DNA from 3 places in the Photorhabdus akhurstii genome. Region 2 is predicted to be linked to each of the others. Evidence: predicted binding sites of a transcription regulator. Region 2 holds the regulator's gene; each other region holds the start of a gene.
The links. The regulator LexA, encoded in region 2, represses DNA repair genes until DNA is damaged. The targets are predictions, from matches to a motif close to TNCTGTATGTACATACAGNA.

Region 1 (6,527 bases), 1.3 Mb from region 2:
CGGTTGCTGCGGTTGCTGCGGTTGCTGCGGTTGCTGCGGTTGCTGCGGTTGCTGCGGTTGCTGCGGTTGCTGCGGTTGCTGCGGTTGCTGCGGTTGCTGCGGTTGCTGCGCAGTATTGTGTACAGGCGCTGACGCAAAAGCAATTTCTGTGGGCCGTTCTGATTGATTTTTCGGCGCGGATTGAACAGAAGGCATAAACAGCGGCTCTGTTGGCTCCTTTTCAACTAAATCTTCAACCGGCGAGAAGTTATTTAAAATCGATAAACTCTCCAGAGCCGAGAGCTCTTTTTTCTCTTGGCGACTTTGCTCTTGATAACGCTTATGTTGCGACTGCTCAACTGTCTGTTTAACAATCTCTGTCGCTGTTTGAGCCTGTTCTTCCACCGAAGGCCGATTTTCCGGCTCAAATAAATTCTGTCTTATTTGAGGCTGAATTGAGACCTGTTCTTCTGTATCCGTCGTAATACGATAACGCTCGCGCTGTTGCTCAAGAAATTGCTGACGCAGCAACGCTTCTTGCTGTTCATCAACATCAATATCATCATCCGATCCATCTACTTGCTGTTTGATCTCATACTCACGCTGCTGTTCTGCAAGACGTTGTGAAGGAACTTTGATTCCATACAGTTCACGGCGGGTTGGAATACGGACAGGATTAGGACGAGGTAGTTCTGGTCCGATTCCTTGTTTAACCTGAGAGTTACCCGTTATAACCGTTGCGGCGGCGGCTGCCATAACATTTTTTTGCTCTGTATTTTTTGGCTCTGTTTCAGTCATAAAAGTGAAAGTATTACTGCTGTTTTGGCTACTTTCGACAGATTCAAATGTTGGCGTCCCTTGACGGTTAGATTCAGATATAGGTTCAAAATGGTACTCAGCAGGAATTTCAAATGTATAACGAATAGGTTCGTCGTTATTATTCTTTTCACTCTCTTCCACTAATGGCTGAGGCTGTACAATATCATCATCAGATGTATTGACCAAAATTTTAGGTTCAACATCAATATCAGCCATATTAATGGTAGGAATATCCGTTGGCTGTTCTTGTTCGATTTCTGTTTTCACTGATTCTGGTTCATCCAGTTCAGTTTTTGCTAACTCTGCGGCTGAAGGTGCTGTAAATAGCACATCATCATGATCAATATCAGCCGCTGTGAATTCAGGTTCTGTTTTATCATAGGCGAGATCTTCCCGCTCAATAACCGTTTCATCGTATGGCGTATATTCTTGTTCATTACGGCTGCGGTTGGTAATAAATCCTATTGCCCCCAGAATCACTGCCCCTGTTTTTTCAGCAATAGTTAACCATGACCAGCCAGTAAATAGCGTAAACCCAATCGCCCAAATACACAGCAAGACTAAAGTCGCGCCCAATTCATTAAACCAAGGCAACATTGCGCTGCTAAACAGACTGCCAATAATCCCGCCGGAAGCAAAGTAATGGAGATCGTCAACATTCAGCGCCGCTAATCCACATGAAGTTAAGACGATTGCCAATGCGCCAATAACGCGCAAAGCCAGCGCGAAGAAATCGACATACTCCCGGTCATCATGTTGCCTAAAAGCAGTCCAACAACCCAATATCATCACCGGGGGAATGGCATAAGCTAGAATACCAAATGCAGAAAACAGCGTATCGGCCAACCATGCGCCAACCCCGCCACCCAAATTATGCACCGGTTCATGCCATGCAGTCTGAGACCAACTGGGATCAGAAGGATTAAAACTGACAAGCGCGACCATCAGATAAGCCGCCAGGATGACAATAACAAGCAACACAGCTTCTAACAGCCTGCGCCCACTACTCAGTCTCTTTAACTTAATATTTTTATCTTCTGTATATTCCTGGCTCAAGAAAGGCTCTCCAGGTTTCCTGTTGATTTAACGGAACAGTTGATTTAACGGAACAACGCCGAGATAGCTCAGCGTTGAAACTGTATGCATAAACAGGAGTGTACCTAAGTTTTTCCAGTTTTGCACCTGTACATTTTTGGTAAGATTTTAGCGCGTCTTAATGACCAGACGGTTGCTCTGCTTAACTTCTTCCATTACAACATATGTGCGGGTGTCATTAACACCTGGCAAACGCAATAAAGTTTCGCCCAGCAACTTACGGTAAGCCGACATGTCTGGTACGCGGGTTTTTAACAAATAGTCGAAATCACCGGAAACCAAGTGACATTCCTGAATCTCTTCCAATTTTTGTACAGCAGCATTGAATTGTTCAAAAACATCTGGAGCGCCACGGTTTAAAGTAATTTCAACAAATACCAGCAAAGATGCATCCAAATAGTGAGGATTCAGCAATGCCGTGTATCCAGTAATAAACCCTTGACGTTCCAGACGACGAACACGCTCCAGGCACGGGGTTGGAGACAAACCTACCCGTTTAGACAGTTCTACGTTAGAAATTCGCCCATCTTTTTGTAGCTCATTTAGGATATTACGATCTATGCGATCAAGATCTTTTCCCGGACGTTTTTTATTATCTATCATCTTGTTGATCTCTCTTTATTTTCCTACACCCATAACATTTTCCCCTATCTCTCTGAGTCTGAGTTGGAAAAGATGTCTTAAAGTTAAAGCCTCGCTCTATCAGCGTAAAGCAACTCACAGGCCATTTTTTTAATGCTACACAAAAGAGGATTATCCGCATGTCGATTTTTATGGAAACGAATTTAGCGAGGTGGATAATTATCTCTTACAGTGATGTTTTCGCAAATGCACAGCCGATTGTCAAAGTAAATGAGCAAAAATCAGAACAACCTGTGGAACAAATTTTCAGTTAATCGTTTCGATAGTCTACCATTAATTGAAAACGAACAAATGAAATACAAACAGCACTAAAAGAACACTTTTCTCAGGTTAAAATCATTATTAGTTAATATCTATCGGTAAAATCGTTAGTAACATGAGTCTTTTAGCTTTTTTTACCCTCCTATTTCTCCTACAATCCCTCGATATTCGATTAGGTGATAAATGGAAATGAGGTATTCATGAGCGCCGCCAAACACCACAAACTCATTATTCTTGGCTCCGGTCCAGCAGGCTATACCGCCGCGGTTTACGCTGCCCGAGCAAATTTAAATCCGGTTCTTATTACCGGGGTTGAAAGAGGCGGTCAGTTGACTACCACCACCGAGGTCGAAAACTGGCCTGGCGATCCGGAAGGTCTGACTGGCCCTGGGTTAATGGAACGCATGCACCAACATGCTGAAAAATTCCAAACCGAAATCATTTCTGACCATATTCAAAAAGTTGATCTGCAAAACCGGCCTTTACGCCTTTATGGTGATGAACAAGAATATACCTGTGACGCACTGATTATCGCAACAGGCGCTTCCGCCCGTTATTTAGGTTTACCTTCTGAAGAGGCATTCAAAGGACGTGGTATTTCAGCCTGTGCAACCTGTGATGGTTTCTTTTACCGTAACCAGAAAGTCGCCGTTGTCGGCGGCGGTAACACCGCCGTAGAAGAAGCCTTATATCTGGCAAATATTGCAGCAGAAGTTCACCTAATTCATCGCCGTGATACTTTCCGTTCAGAGAAGATCCTAATCGGTCGCCTAATGGATAAAGTAAAAAATGGCAATATCATCCTGCACACCGATCGTATTCTGGATGAAGTACTCGGTGATGATATGGGCGTTACCGGTGTTCGCCTACGCGATACCAAAAGCGGCGCTACAGAAGAATTAGCGGTTACCGGCACATTCATTGCTATCGGCCATACTCCCAATACCGCTATCTTTGAAGGCCAATTAGAACTGGATAATGGTTACATTAAAGTTCAATCCGGTTTGCAGGGTAACGCCACTCAGACTTCAATTCCCGGTGTATTTGCCGCCGGCGATGTTATGGACCATACCTACCGTCAGGCAATTACGTCCGCCGGTACAGGTTGTATGGCAGCCCTTGACGCAGAACGTTTCCTTGATGGGCTAGCCGCTAAATAAATTCTTTTTCTTTCAAGGCGCTATTTCGGTAGCGCCTTTTAACATGTAACATATCAGCAGGATGCTGACACATAGGATATGTCCAGCCTTTTGGTACACCATTACCCTCACCCGCTAGATTAGAATTTTTTTCTATGGACAAAACAAGACAGTACGAATTGGTTCACTGGCTGAAACAGCAAAGTGCCCCGGCCCAACGCTGGCTCCGCCTGTCCATGTTACTCGGCTTAATCAGTGGATTGCTGATTATCACTCAAGCCTGGTTACTTGCCTCAATTCTGCAAGCTTTAATCATGGATAACCTTCCGCGCGAGCACATCTCGAATGAATTTTGGTTGTTAGCAACCATCTTTGCTCTACGGGCCATCATCAGCGCTATTCGGGAACGAATAGGTTTTATCTGTGGCAAAGTCGTGCGTCAAAAAATCCGCGCTATGGTATTGGATAAACTTGAGCAACTTGGCCCGGCGTGGGTTAAAGGCAAACCGGCCGGTAGTTGGGCCACTATCATTCTTGAGCAAATAGAAGATATGCAGGATTATTACTCCCGCTATCTGCCACAGATGTCTCTTGCCGTCATGATCCCTATTCTTATCCTGATCACCCTATTCCCTGTTAACTGGGCTGCCGGGCTAATTTTATTCGCGACGGCTCCGCTAATTCCCCTGTTTATGGCACTGGTTGGTTTAGGCGCCGCAGACGCTAATCGGCGTAATTTTGTCGCGCTAGGCCGGTTAAGCGGTAATTTCTTGGATCGACTACGCGGGCTAGAAACATTGCGCCTGTTTTATCGCGGTAAAGCAGAAGCACAACAAATCAGCGAATCCACCGAAAACTTCCGTTGCAGGACGATGGAAGTGCTGAGATTAGCGTTCCTTTCTTCCGCAGTGCTGGAATTCTTTGCTGCCATTTCTATTGCTATTGTCGCTGTCTATTTCGGTTTCTCCTATCTGGGGGAACTTAATTTTGGCAGTTACGGGATGGGCGTGACCCTGTTCGCCGGTTTTCTGGTGTTAACCCTCGCTCCAGAATTTTTCCAGCCATTGCGTGATCTGGGCACTTATTATCACGCCAAAGCACAGGCGGTCGGCGCCGCAGAAGCATTAGTGACTTTATTGAGCAGTGATGGCGAACATGAACCTACCGGTGGTGATAAAACGCTAAATACCCAAGATTCGTTAACCATCATTGCTAATAATCTGGAAATTCTGGCCCATGATGGCAACCGGCTTGCTGGCCCGTTGAATTTTACTATAGAGAAAAATCAGCGGGTGGCATTAGTTGGTCCAAGCGGAGCAGGTAAAAGCTCCCTGTTGAATTTACTGTTAGGGTTCCTGCCCTATCGTGGCTCAATACAAATTAATGGCGCTGAGCTGCGTGAGTTGGATCTACAAAGATGGCGTAACCAACTGAGTTGGGTTGGACAAAATCCACATCTGCCTGAACAGACTTTGCTTGATAATATTCGTCTGAACCAACCTAATGCCAATCAACAACAAATCCATCAGGTTATGGAACAAGCATACGTCACCGAATTCATTCATGATTTACCCGATGGGCTGAATACTATCATCGGTGATAATGCAGCACGATTATCCGTTGGTCAGGCCCAACGTATCGCGGTTGCCCGTGCCCTATTGAAACCCTGCCAGTTACTATTATTGGATGAGCCTGCCGCCAGCCTGGATGCGCATAGCGAACAACGGGTTATGGAAACACTCAATCAGGCATCTCATCATCAGACGACCCTGTTAGTTACCCACCAATTGGAAGAAACGCTGGAATATGATCAGATTTGGGTCATGGAAAAGGGGTTGATTATTGAACAGGGAGATTACCAGACGCTAAGCCAATCTCAGGGGGTATTCACCCGCCTGTTATCCCATCGAAGTGAGGAGCTGTAATCATGCGGGTATTGCTTCCTTTTCTGGCGCTCTATCGCCGTCATTGGTTTCTTATCAGTTTAGGTATGGTTCTGGCCGTTGTTACGCTCCTCGCCAGTATAAGTTTACTGACCCTCTCTGGCTGGTTCCTTGCTGGCGCAGCACTAGCAGGTTTTGCCGGTTATACATTCAACTATATGCTACCGGCCGCAGGTGTCCGTGGCTCTGCCATTCTTCGAACTGCCGGGCGCTATGCTGAACGGTTGGTTAGCCATGACGCCACTTTTCGGGTATTGGCACATTTACGAGTTTTTGCCTTTCAAAAAATTTTGCCGCTTTCACCAGGAGGAATGGCTCGTTTTCGTCAGGGCGAATTATTAAACCGGTTAGTCGCTGACGTTGAAACATTGGATCACCTCTATTTACGGGTGATTTCACCGATATTATCAGCTTTTATCGTTATTATAGTTCTCACTTTCGGTCTTGGTTTTCTGGATCTTACATTAGCCTATACTCTTGGCGGTATTATGCTGGCGCTGTTGATCCTGCTGCCATTGGTATTTTATAACGCAGGTAAATTCGTCGGCCGTGATCTGACTATTCTGCGTGGTCAATACCGCACCCAACTTACAGCGGCGTTGCAAGGGCAAGCTGAATTGATGGTATTCGGTGCTGTTGGCCGTTTTCG
Region 2 (6,527 bases):
GTGGCGGGAAGTATGGCGCAAAGTAAATGGCTGGCCTATTGCCGTTTAATGCGTATTGATAAGCCTATAGGTGCATTATTGTTGTTGTGGCCGACTTTCTGGGCCTTGTGGATGGCCGGGAAAGGGATTCCGGATATGCACATATTATTGGTCTTTACTGCCGGTGTATTTCTGATGCGTGCAGCGGGATGTGTAATCAATGATTTTGCTGACAGAAAATTTGATGGTTACGTAGAACGTACAAAAGCACGTCCTCTGCCGAGTGGGTCCATCAGTGAGAAAGAGAGTAAGCTCCTGTTTGCCGTGCTGGCGCTGATCTCTTTTGGGCTGGTGCTGACCTTGAATAAAATGGCGATCGGGTTGTCAGTTGTTGGGTTGGCTCTGGCTTGGTTTTACCCCTTTGTTAAACGGTTTAGTCATCTTCCTCAGTTTGTGCTAGGGGCAGCTTACGGTTGGGCTATTCCTATGGGATTTGCTGCGGTTAGTGAGTCTTTACCATTAGAGTGTTGGTTATTATTCCTGGTTAATATCTTCTGGTCGGTTATTTATGATACACAATATGCGATGGTCGATCGAAACGATGATTTAAAAATTGGCGTTAAGTCCACAGCTATCCTGTTTGGTCGTTTCGATAAATTGATTATAGGGTTATTGCAACTCGCTATGTTACTGGTGCTAGCGCTGGTGGGTTATATGATGAATCTGGGCGGTATCTACTATTGGTCACTGTTGCTTGCGGGTACGCTATTTATTTATCAGCAGAAACTGATCGTCGGCCGGGAAAGAACACTGTGTTTCCAGGCATTCCTCAATAATAACTATGTAGGTCTGGTGCTATTCCTTGGCATTTTTTTCAGCTATGTCTGAAATATCTGGTGATAATGTGAATAACCATTATCACCAGTATTTAAGAAGATTATCCTTCCTTGGCACTCTCTTCGGTATCGTTATGCTCTGGCGGCAAACTAACACTCTCGATCGTAAGACGAATCTCAGGTGACATCAGTTCACCCAATACCTGATACAGATCGTGGGTATTTGCTGTAATCGCATTGCCACTGTCACTGATATAACCTTCTTCACGTAGTGTATTTACCGACGTAGTAAATACCGCCTTATCAAAGAATTCAGGTGCGTTGATGCCATGCAATACCGACAGACGTTGCGCTAACATCCGACTCTCTTTTTCCAGCGCTCCCCGGCTGATTATTGGGTTGGCGTTCAGTAAAGAGAGGGTGATGGCATAACGTTGCAGTGTTTCACGGACACCGGCTGCCAGTAATTGCAGGGGGCGGATACGTGCTGGATTAAGCACCAGCATGCCATGCTCCTTGTTGCAGATAAGGCACTGGCGGGTCAGTTCGTTGATCAGTGTATTAACCACTTCTGGCAATTCTGCTTTGCTATAACGCATAAACAGCTCGGCTTTAAGGAGTGGATAAATGATCGCGACCTGGTTTAACAACGCTTCGCGGCTGATGCGGCGATGATGAATCACGATGCAGGCAATCAGCGATGGCAGTACTAAGAGATGTTGAATATTGTTGCGGTAGTAGGTCATCAAAACTGCCCGATCACGCGGCAGAATGATAATGTCACCCATACTGTCTTTGTCTACCTCGAACTTATCCATTTGCAGAGCGTGTTCTAACAACTCCTCTGCGGTTTTCTTTGGTACAGTGACATCGGCAGCGTAGGGCGCGTTGCTCATGAGCTGTATATAACAATCCAGTTGCTCAAGCAGTTGCTCACGAGTTAGTGCTCGCTGACGTGACGAAAGCAGGGCAGTTGAACATAAGTTGATCGCGTTAGCCGCCGCAGTGTTGTTAATGCTTACCATAATCTTTTCAGACAGTTGACTGACTGTCGGATTGAACCATTCGGGACGATGGAATTCTATTGGATCAATAGAATCGCGCCAGCTAGGAACATGGTTGTTAAGGTATTGGATCAACGGGATGGGTTCGCCAAAGTTGACGTAGCCTTGCCCCAGATTACGAAGTTTGCGCAAACCGCGTATCATCTGGAAAAAGCCCTCTTTCTCTTTGGTTGCGCCACGCAGCTCTTTGGCATAGGTGGAAACTTCCATCACATGTTCGTAGCCGATATAGATCGGAATAATGGTAATTGGGCGTGATTCGCCTCTCAACAGCGCCTGTAACGTCATGGACAGCGTACCCGTTTTGGGATCGAGTAAACGACCAGTCCTGGAGCGACCGCCTTCCATAAAGTATTCAACAGAATAACCTCGGGCAAATAACTCACCTAGATATTCCCGGAATATCGTGGCGTAGAGTTTATTACCCTTGAAAGTGCGGCGGATGAAAAATGCGCCAAGGCGGCGGAATATTGGCCCTGCCGGCCAAAAATTCAGGTTGATGCCAGCGGCGATGTGGGGCGGCACCAAGCCTTGATGATAGAGCACATAGGAGAGCAGCAAATAATCCATGTGGCTACGGTGGCAGGGCGCATAAACCAGTTCGTGGCCATCCTGTGCCAGACGGCGGATGCGTTCAGCATTGTGAACATTGATCCCTTGATACAGGCGATTCCAGGTCCAACCCAGTACGCGGCCTGACAGCCGTACCGTTTCATAAGAGAAATCCGCCGCAATCTCTTCCATCATATTAATGGCATTTTGTCGGGCTTTCTCATGTGAGATTTTCTTGCTGCGGGCCTCATCGGAGACCGCCTTTTCTATTGCTTTCGATGCCAGTAACTTGTTAAACAACTCTTGACGAACCGGCAGGCGTGGCCCAACGGCTGCCAGGCGTTGACGTGAATAGTGCATTCGTGCCACGCGAGCCAGCTTATGGGCAATCGTCTTGTCAGTGCCATGCTCAGTTGCCATATAGCGTAGAGATACTGTGTTTGAAAAGCGCACAAAACTATCTCGGCCTAGCCAGAGAATGGCAAAGAATTTTTGGATACCATTGAGTAGCCGCAAATGTGGAGCGCTCTGCCCTTCGCGTCCCGGGGAACGGCCGAACATGACAGAAACTGGCAGCAGTTGGATATCCAGATTTGGATTATTGCGATGAAGATCTAGGTAATCATGGAAAATTTTCACGGATTCCTGCTTTGGCGCACAATAGCGGAATACACGTGGGCCATTATCGATAAATACATAGCTAGGAAGTTCAGTGTCACCAATCTCCAGTGAATTTAATGGGTCCGGCAGATCCTGTTCAAGACATTGCTGACGTAATGCCAGTAAGTCTGCTTTGGAATGATACGGCAGCACGTACAGAATCGGGCGTGTCGTATCAAGTCGCAATTCGGTAATAGGATCTGTGGGGATAAGTTTGCTCTTTACCAGTATTTTTAGTGGTAAATTCAATAATTTATAATATATTTTACGCCAACTTGACATAAATATCTTGAAGCCTCTTGTTAGCAACACGTTGCCAGCATACCAGAAACAGATGTTGAGATCTGTTGTGTTAAGACAATAATAAAAGGGGAAAGTGTCAAATAACCTTACATTTGGTGTGAATAATTTATGGCGAATCAATCCAAGGGCTTGACCCGTATCATTAAAGCGATCGTATATTCGGTGAAGGGCATTCGGGCAACATGGAAAAATGAGGCGGCTTTCCGTCAGGAAATAGTTTTAGCGATATTGGCTATGATGGTTGCATTTTATCTGGATATCGGCGCAATTGAACGCATTTTACTGATTGGTTCCGTGATGCTGGTGTTGATTATGGAAATCTTGAATAGTGCTATTGAAGCCGTGGTTGACCGTATTGGCAGTGAGTTCCATGAACTGTCCGGTCGCGCGAAAGATATGGGATCGGCGGCTGTCTTTCTAACAATGATTCTGTCGTTAATTGTCTGGGGGACCATCCTTTGGCGCTATTTTATGGCCTGATTTAGTTTAATAGTTAGGTATTATATTATAATTGGCTAATTTTCTACCCTGGTAGGTTCCCAATCGTTATTTAGCTGTATATACTCACATATTGACTGTATAAACAAACAGGGGACGAAATGAAAGCACTTACCGCAAGGCAGCAGCAAGTTTATGACTTGGTGCGTGACCATATTTCGCAAACGGGGATGCCGCCGACGCGTGCTGAAATTGCAGCACGTCTTGGTTTTCGTTCACCTAACGCGGCTGAAGAGCATTTGAAAGCATTGGCTCGTAAAGGGGTGATAGAGATTGTCGCTGGGGCATCTAGAGGTATCCGTTTGCTGGTTGAAGAATCTGGTTTACCGTTAATTGGCCGTGTCGCCGCAGGTGAACCACTGTTGGCACAGGAGCATATTGAAAGTCATTATCAGGTTGATCCGGCACTGTTTAAGCCAAGTGCAGATTTCCTGTTGCGGGTCAGCGGCATGTCTATGAAAGATGTTGGGATTATGGATGGTGATCTGTTGGCCGTGCATAAAACACAAGATGTTCGTAATGGGCAGATTATTGTTGCTCGCATTGAAGATGAAGTGACGGTAAAACGTTTTAAACAGACTGGAAACAGAGTTGAATTGCTGGCAGAAAACCCTGAATTTAAGCCAATTGTGGTGGATTTGCGTGAGCAGAGCCTGACAATTGAAGGATTGGCGGTTGGGGTGATTCGTAGCGGCAACTGGTCTTGATAATAAAATATCAAATTGTTGTTTTTGAGATTGTTAAAGAATTGCAATATTCCGGCAGAATCATGTTGTTGAATTTATCGTTGTGATTATCTTAAACGTGATTCTGCGGTTGTTTATTTCAGTCTGGCTCTGTACCAAAAGTAAGTATTTACTTACTATCTGTTTCTTTTTACTTCAATGCGGTGGTCATGCTGGCATTCATCTCGTTTAGTGCAGGATTCGATCTCTTCACAGGATGAGCATAAGCCATGTGCTTCGATAATGGTATGGCGTAAACTGAACCCGGCTGTTTTTGCTAGTTGTTGGATGGCGGATTCGACGGTTCCACCATCTCGTTCCGTAACAGAACCACAACGGTCACAAATAAACATCGCTGAAGTGTGACTTGGTTGTTCGATATGGTGACATAGGACATAACTGTTGGTGGATTCTATTTTATGAATAAACCCCTGTTCCAGCAGAAATTCCAGTGCTCGGTATACGGTAGGCGGTTTGGCCTGCGGCTCTGCTTCCCGTAGCAAATCCAGTAAATCATAAGCGCTGATTGCCCCTGGCTGTTCTGAAATGAGACGCAAAACCTCAAGCCGCTGCGGAGTAAAGCGGACTCCACGAGCCTGGCAAATAACTTCGGCCTGTTCCAGTAACTTTTTTTGATTAATCAATTTCATTGCGCCTCTTACAACCAGTACGATGATAATATTGTGATGTTATCATGTTTCTTCAATAGAAAATATTATCCAGTAAAGTTCATTGTGATTGTCCCCTGATGGAGTTAATTTGGCTAAATTGGTACTCAATAGCAAAAATAATGTTTTCTTGAAGTTTATGATAATACAGACAAGAATTATCGTATATGACAGATAATTTTCGGAAAGGAAGCATTTGTGATGAAAGAGCTTTTACAAAATCAGCCTCATTATAGACAGTTCCCAGTTAAAGGCTATCAGGTAATGAAGCATATTATCTGTGAAAAAAGAAAGTTACCTTTTCTAAGAGCATTATATGCATTGATTAATATTTTATTTGTAATTGCAGTATGTATGGGTATTGTATTATCTGTAGCAATTGTTTTATTTATAATAGGTAATGTATCTGTCCCTGATGCCGATTATTTACTTCTGGCACAAGTAGGAGGTGTAGCATTATTAGGTGTAATGTTGCTTTCTGTTATTATTTATCGCATTGTTAAGCGGCCTGAATGGGAACAACGGCGTTATTATCAACAAGCAGGTTTATCTCTTTTACCAGAAGAGAAGCGTCAGGCATTACGGTTAAATATTGTTAGTGACTATTGGCTAGGTTTTTGGAGTGAAACTCTAGAGCATTATCCCCTACAGTCACGGGTTGCCCATGATAACTATCGTTACTGTCTGCTTCCATTATCTCTGACCCAAGAGCATCAATCCCAATTATATAGCGACTGGGGAATTATTGATGAAGAAGGGTATATGAAAATGCTAACGGGTTTGTGGGAGGGGGTGCATTCAAAACATTTTGCGATTGATGCCGCTCTTAGTGATGGGAAAATGTTTAAAGTGCTGGCCAAATTAGTTGAAGTAACACCTGACTATATTCATAAATGTGCCAAACCTATTAATCGACGCCCTCCTGCATTAGTGTGGGGGTTTGATTTGTGGCTTGCGATTGTTTTAAGTCGTAACTGTTTTTGCGCCGGTTATATCAGTGAAGAAATGGCATGGAAAAATATGCTGAAAACCGCTGATTATGTTTATGAAATCTTCGGTAGTTTTGATGAATTTTATACAAATTTTCGGCTGGGCAATGCTTACTGGAGTAATGATTTTGATCGGTCTAAAGAGCGGTTGGAACAATTTAATTATTATAAGTCACATTGTGACTGGCCAATTGCTAGTTTGCCGTGGCCTGAGCCAAAAGGCGTCATGATGGAAAAGCAGATGATGACAGGT
Region 3 (6,527 bases), 870 kb from region 2:
AGGAGACCAGCCGGTATAGGTGACATTGCGGTAATCATGACCTACATTTGGTGAGTTATCATTGTAGATTGTCGCGATATTGGGTTTGCCAATATTGGTGATATGGTCATAGCGAACACCGGGCGTCACAGTAACACTGCCGATAACCATTGTATCCTGCAAATAGAAACTATTCGTTTTTTGCTCGCCTGAAGGCATATAAGTTGGCTGAAAATAGCCATGATTATATTCAGGTTTTTTGTCTTTACTTCTATCATGGATAAGGGTATTACGTTGATTTTTATGCCAACGAACTCCAGCTAATAATGTGTGTTCTATCGGTCCGGTTATAAAAGTACTTTCATTATTTATATCTACTAGGTTATCCACATAGTCGATCCAGCTTTCATTTCCCAATGAGCCAAGAAAACCGCTGTGGGCTTTTTTAGAGCGTTTATCATGTTGTTCGGTTTTGGAATAAGCATAAGTTGCTGTCAGATTAAGTAATGGATTATCTTCCGGTGCAATATTCCATTTAGCTGTGTAATTTTGGTCTGTTTGATCACGATAAACCAACTTCCGGCGCCAGGCTTCATTCCAACCATATTTTTCAACGTCGGCTTCTGACGGAACGGCTATTTCATCACGTTTTGCTGCCCACGGCTGCCAGCCATCAGAATCAGAACGCATCGCAGAAAGTGTCAATGTATTAGCATCGTTCAGGTAAAAATTCGTTTTCAGTAAATAGGATGCCTGATCACTTTTAGAGAATGCAAAGCGGGTGCCATCCGGTCGTTTAATATTGCCGCCATCTCGTTTGCTCATATATAACAGGCCGTCAGCGAAGCCTTCTATTGTCCGGCCATAAACTGCGCTGCTATAAATATTTTGGCGGTCATTGGTGTGATAACTGTATTTCAGCAATCCGCCAAAATCTTCTCCCGGTTGTAATAAATCACTGGCATCTTTGGTGACAACTTTAACTGTTCCGCCAAATCCGCCATTACCATCAAGTAGATTATGTGGGCCTTTATCGACATCGACTCGTTTGATTAATTCGGGTTCAATAAAGATAGAGCCTTGCCGATATTTCTCGAAGCCTTTCGGTGCGTCATCTAAGGTGACTTTAACATCTTCGGTATCACCCATTCCCCAGATATTCAGAGTTTGGCCGCCCGGACGAGGCGATCCTGACATGGAAACGCCGGGAAGTTGATCGAGCAGCTCGGCAATATTATCTGCCTGGGTACGTTCAATATCCTCTTTTTTCAATACCGAGTTTCCAGCACTGACGCTGTTATTCAACCCGCCAATAACAGAAAGTGTAGAAAGTGTAATGACTTTCTCTGATTTTTCCGGTTTTTCTTTTGCTTTTTGCTCTTCATTTTCCTGCGCCGCCAGATAACCTGGCAGGCCAGTACTCAGCATAATTATGCTCGATAAAGCATAATGAAGGGTGCGATTAATTGGCTGTGTAGTCGCTGTAGCTGAGGTTTTTTGTGGTTTCCCGCTATTTTTCATTGTTATAAGCATCCTTGGAATGTCGTTAAATAGAAAAGTCGCACTTACAGGATAGGTCACTTAACGCAAGGAATCGGGCAGGGAAAAGTTAATAACGGTATTAATTAATTATTTTATTGCTCAAGATATTTTCAAAGTTGTTGCTAGATTGCTCTTGAGTCTATTTTTATGTATGTTTATACAGTCATTGTTGATAGGCTAAAGCAGAATGCGAAAGATTGTTCATATTGATTTGGATTGTTTCTACGCAGCTATTGAAATGCGTGATGATCCGTCACTTCGTCATATTCCCATTGCTGTGGGCGGCAGCGCAGACAAGCGGGGTGTTATTAGTACCGCTAATTATCTTGCTCGTCGTTTTGGGGTACGTAGTGCAATGTCTACTGCAATGGCGCTGAAACTCTGCCCTCAGCTTAAAGTTCTTCCGGGGCGTATGGCGCTGTATAGGGAGGTTTCCCGGCATATCCATCAGATATTGTCTCGTTATACTGAGTGGATAGAGCCTCTGTCATTGGATGAAGCTTATCTGGATGTCACTGATAGTGATCATTGTTATGGATCTGCCACGCTGATCGCACAGGAGATCCGTAAAGCCATTTTTGATGAATTACAATTGACGGCATCAGCCGGTATTGCATCGGTGAAATTTTTGGCAAAAATCGCTTCTGATATTAATAAACCGAATGGGCAGTATGTCATTCCTCCTGAACGAGTGGCTGATTTTGTTAAGGTTTTACCTTTGCGAAAAATTCCGGGGGTTGGCAAAGTCATGGTGCAACGGCTGGCTAATATGGGGCTGGAAACTTGTTCTGATGTACAAAAATATGACGTTATTGTTTTGGTAAAACAGTTGGGGAAATTTGGTCAGATACTTTGGGATCGTTGTCACGGTATTGATCAACGATTGGTGAATCCAGACCGTCTGCGAAAATCAATTGGTGTGGAGCGGACACTTGCGAGAGATATTCATCATTGGGAACAGTGCACTGAACTGATAGAAAGTTTATATCTCGAATTAGAAAAACGGTTGAGTAACGTTAAACCTGATCTGCGAATTGCCCGTCAGGGGATTAAACTGAAATTTGATGATTTTCAACTAACCACTCAAGAGCATGTTCATCCACTATTGGATAAGCAGGATTTACTGCAATTGGCTCAGAAAACATGGACATCTCGCCGGGAAGGGCGTGGCGTTCGTTTAGTGGGTTTGCACGTGACGTTGCAGGACCCAGAAATTGAGCGGCAACTTTTGCTTGAATGGTAATCCCCCTGCAATCATATCGAAGCAGGGGAGAGCTGATTAAGCCTTTTCAGGAATGGCTTTCAGAATTGCAGTGAGTAGTTGCCAATATTGCCCGACACTCTTGATGTGCACTTGTTCGTCAGGAGAGTGAGCGCCCGTAATGGTTGGCCCGATAGATACCATATCCATATCAGGGTAAGGTTTCTTGAATAAGCCACATTCCAGCCCTGCGTGGATCACCATAATATTGGGTATCTTATCAAATAACTGTTGATAAGTTTCACGTACTAAGTGCATTACCGGAGAACTTGCATCTGGCTGCCAGCCGGGATAATCCCCTTTAGCGTAAATCTCAGCATTTGACAGTTTAGCCAGCGAAGAGAGCATTCCTATGATATAGGACTTGCCGCTGTCGATAAGCGAACGGATTAAGCAAATGATATTTACCTTATCTTGTTCCATCGCCACAACGCCCACGTTTAGCGAGGTTTCTACCACGCCTTTGATGACATCACTCATACGGATAACACCATTGGGAGTACTGTTTAGCAATGAGATAAAAAGGTTTTGGCAATCATCAGTTAATGCCTGAATGTCTGTTTCGACCTCTTCCAGTAATACAGTCAGATTTTTCTCAACGATGGCATACTCATTTTTCAGTATATCCAAGTACTTATCTTTCAATTGGGTAAGCTGCGTTGCTTTATTGGCAGGGATAGCAACAATAACATGGCCTTCACGAGGAATGGCATTACGCAGCGTACCGCCCTGGAAGTCGAGCAGTTTTAGCCCCAATTCCTGAGTATGGGCGGCAAGGAAGCGTGCCAGTAGTTTATTGGCATTACCTAGCCCTACATGAATATCACAACCGGAATGCCCGCCTTTTAGACCTTTGATGATCAGTTTTGATGTTTTGTAGTGAGCCGGAACAGCTTCACGAGTCAATGCTAAAGTGGTGGTAAAATCGATACCTCCAGCACAACCCATGTAGATTTCCCCTTCTTCTTCTGAATCGGTATTGATTAAGATATCAGCTTGAAGCCAGCCCGGTTGCAGGCCAAAAGCGCCATCCATTCCGGCTTCTTCCGTCATGGTCAATAAAACTTCTAGCGGGCCATGTTTTACATTGTCATCAGCCAGTACAGCCAACGCTGATGCCAGGCCAATACCATTATCAGCCCCCAGTGTTGTTCCCTGGGCAGTAACCCATTCACCATCGATATAAGGACGGATAGGATCTTTAGTGAAATCGTGCACTGTATCGTTGTTTTTCTGCGGCACCATATCAAGATGTGCTTGCAGAACAACCGCTTTACGATTTTCTAAGCCTTTACTGGCGGGCTTTCTGATCAGAATATTGCCGACTTGATCACGTTCAACATGCAACCCTTTTTCTTGCGCCCATTGAACAATGTGGGTTGCCAGCGCTTCTTCATGGTAAGAAGGGTGAGGAATAGAGCAGATTTTGGCAAAGATGTCCCATAGAGGTTGAGGGGATAATTGTGATAGTTCTGACACGACGAATCTCCTATGACTGCATCTCAATTAAGATGGGATCTACATGAGAAATAGTTTCTATATGATGAGCGCTTAACGCCATGATGTTATTGGACTCAGAATACCACTTTACTTTTGTTAAGAATAATACGATTCATCGATTCCCTGTTTCCGCTAGTTTTTACCGACCTAAGTCACTATAATTCGCGCAACTTTTTTTGCGAGGTGCTTTTCTAAAGTATTCTTAAGTTGTCGGGATCAATTTTTATGAGCGAAAAATATGTCGTAACCTGGGATATGTTGCAAATACATGCCCGCAAATTGGCGCAACGTTTACTCCCAGTCGAACAGTGGAAAGGCATCATTGCCGTGAGTCGCGGTGGTCTTGTACCTGGCGCGCTTTTAGCGCGTGAATTGGGTATTCGTCATGTAGATACAGTCTGTATTTCCAGCTATGACCATAATAATCAACGTGAACTACATGTTCTGAAAAAAGCGGAAGGCGATGGTGAAGGTTTCATCGTTGTGGATGATTTGGTTGATACTGGAGGAACCGCTCAAGCCATCCGTGAAATGTATCCCAAAGCCCATTTTGTGACTATCTTTGCAAAGCCGGCGGGCCGACCTCTGGTTGATGATTATATTGTTGATATTCCTCAAGATATTTGGATCGAACAACCCTGGGATATGGGTGTGGCGTTCGTTCCGCCAATTTGTGAAGGTAAATAACGTCAGCATTTGTTATGGCAAACCAGAACCTTTCAGAATCACTTTTTAAGCCAAGACAAAAACATCAGGAAACTTCCACGCTGGTAAAGCATCGCCATCCTCGGTTAATTGCAGGTAATTACAGTACGTTGGATGGTAATAGTCATGGTAGCTGGTATCGTATGATTAACCGGCTGATGTGGATTTGGCGAGGAATTGATCCGTTTGAAATAGAAGAAGTGTTGTGCCGGATTGCCATGACAAACGCGCAGCGCAGTGATGATAATTTACTGGATACTGTGATTGGTTATCGTAAAGGTAACTGGGTTTTTGAGTGGTCACATCAGGCGATGTTGTGGCAACAGAAAGCGTTGCAGGTAGAGCAGATCCCGGAAGCCGGCAATTTCTGGTTGAAAGCGGCTAATTTGTATAGCATCGCCGGTTATCCCCATCTTAAGGGTGATGAGTTGTCTCAGCAGGCCGTTATTTTAGCCAATAAAGCCTATGAAAATGCGGCTCGTTGTTCTGACTATCAGTTGAGGAAAATCGAGTTCAAACTCAAGGAAGGTGGTTGTGTGACCGGTTTCCTTCATCTGCCTCAGCAACTGCAAAGACCTTCTCCAACTATTTTGGTTTGCGGCAGTTTGGATAATTTGCAAAGTGATTATTATCGGCTATTCCGTGATTATCTGGCGCCGCTTGGGTTTGCGATGTTAACTGTGGATATGCCCTCGATTGGTTACTCTTCACGTCTTAAGCTGACACAGGATACCTGTATTCTCCATCAACAAATAATCCATCAATTGGATGAAATTCCCTGGATTGACCACACCAGAATTGGCCTCTTTGGTTTTCGCTTTGGCGCCAATATTGCCGTCCGATTGGCCTATCTGGAATCTAAACGTATCAAGGGCGTTGCGACTCTTGGCGCTATTGTTCATGAGTGGTTCAATAGCGTTGAACGTCAACAAAATTCACCTTCGATGCACCTTGATATGTTTGCTAGCAGATTGGGTATCTATAATGTGGATGAAAATGCATTTCGCCTCGAACTCGGTTGTTACTCTCTTAAAAAACAAGGTTTGCTAGGTCGGCGTTGTTCCGTTCCTATGCTAGCGGGTTACTGGCAGAATGATATTTTCAGCCCGAAAGAAGAGTCTAAGTTGATAGCAATGTCATCAATGGATAGTAAATTACTGGCTATTCCGACAACGCCTGTTTATAACAGTTTCAATAAGGTGTTACGGGAGATTAGTCAATGGTTGAAAAATAAAATCTGTTAGTGAAATTCCCATTACTTGTTGATTGTTAACTGCTTTATTTTATAAAGATTTCATGTGTTTTCGGATGAAGTCTACTGCATAGATTTGTTCTAAGCTCCTATTTTTTCGATTTAGCATTATGCCTGTTGGCATAATGCTTCTCTCCTGTTAAAACTGAGCACTGTTTTTTTAATTTAAATCTAATGGCAAAAATATGATGAATAGCAGCCAAACATTGGTTGTGAAACTGGGGACGAGCGTACTGACAGGCGGCTCTCGTCGCCTGAATCGAGCTCATATTGTAGAACTGGTAAGGC

Region 1: the regulator LexA is predicted to act here: its motif matches at 1,933-1,952, upstream of B0X70_RS08240 (DNA translocase FtsK 4TM domain-containing protein).
Region 3: the regulator LexA is predicted to act here: its motif matches at 1,667-1,686, upstream of dinB (DNA polymerase IV).

What each region holds. Positions count from the first base shown of each region.
Region 1 covers NZ_CP020335.1:1,886,717-1,893,243, reverse strand. The annotation lists gene B0X70_RS08240 (DNA translocase FtsK 4TM domain-containing protein) at 1-1,854, opposite strand, end outside; gene lrp (leucine-responsive transcriptional regulator Lrp) at 2,002-2,496, opposite strand; gene trxB (thioredoxin-disulfide reductase) at 2,997-3,956, shown strand; gene cydD (heme ABC transporter permease/ATP-binding protein CydD) at 4,091-5,860, shown strand; gene cydC (heme ABC transporter ATP-binding protein/permease CydC) at 5,863-6,527, shown strand, end outside.
Region 2 covers NZ_CP020335.1:563,749-570,275, forward strand. The annotation lists gene ubiA (4-hydroxybenzoate octaprenyltransferase) at 13-867, shown strand; gene plsB (glycerol-3-phosphate 1-O-acyltransferase PlsB) at 917-3,373, opposite strand; gene B0X70_RS02450 (diacylglycerol kinase) at 3,503-3,874, shown strand; gene lexA (transcriptional repressor LexA) at 3,994-4,599, shown strand; gene zur (zinc uptake transcriptional repressor Zur) at 4,755-5,267, opposite strand; gene B0X70_RS02465 (DUF1266 domain-containing protein) at 5,487-6,527, shown strand, end outside.
Region 3 covers NZ_CP020335.1:1,436,316-1,442,842, forward strand. The annotation lists gene B0X70_RS06170 (TonB-dependent receptor, heme/hemoglobin family) at 1-1,500, opposite strand, end outside; gene dinB (DNA polymerase IV) at 1,709-2,764, shown strand; gene pepD (beta-Ala-His dipeptidase) at 2,801-4,261, opposite strand; gene gpt (xanthine phosphoribosyltransferase) at 4,508-4,969, shown strand; gene frsA (esterase FrsA) at 4,984-6,231, shown strand; gene proB (glutamate 5-kinase) at 6,428-6,527, shown strand, end outside.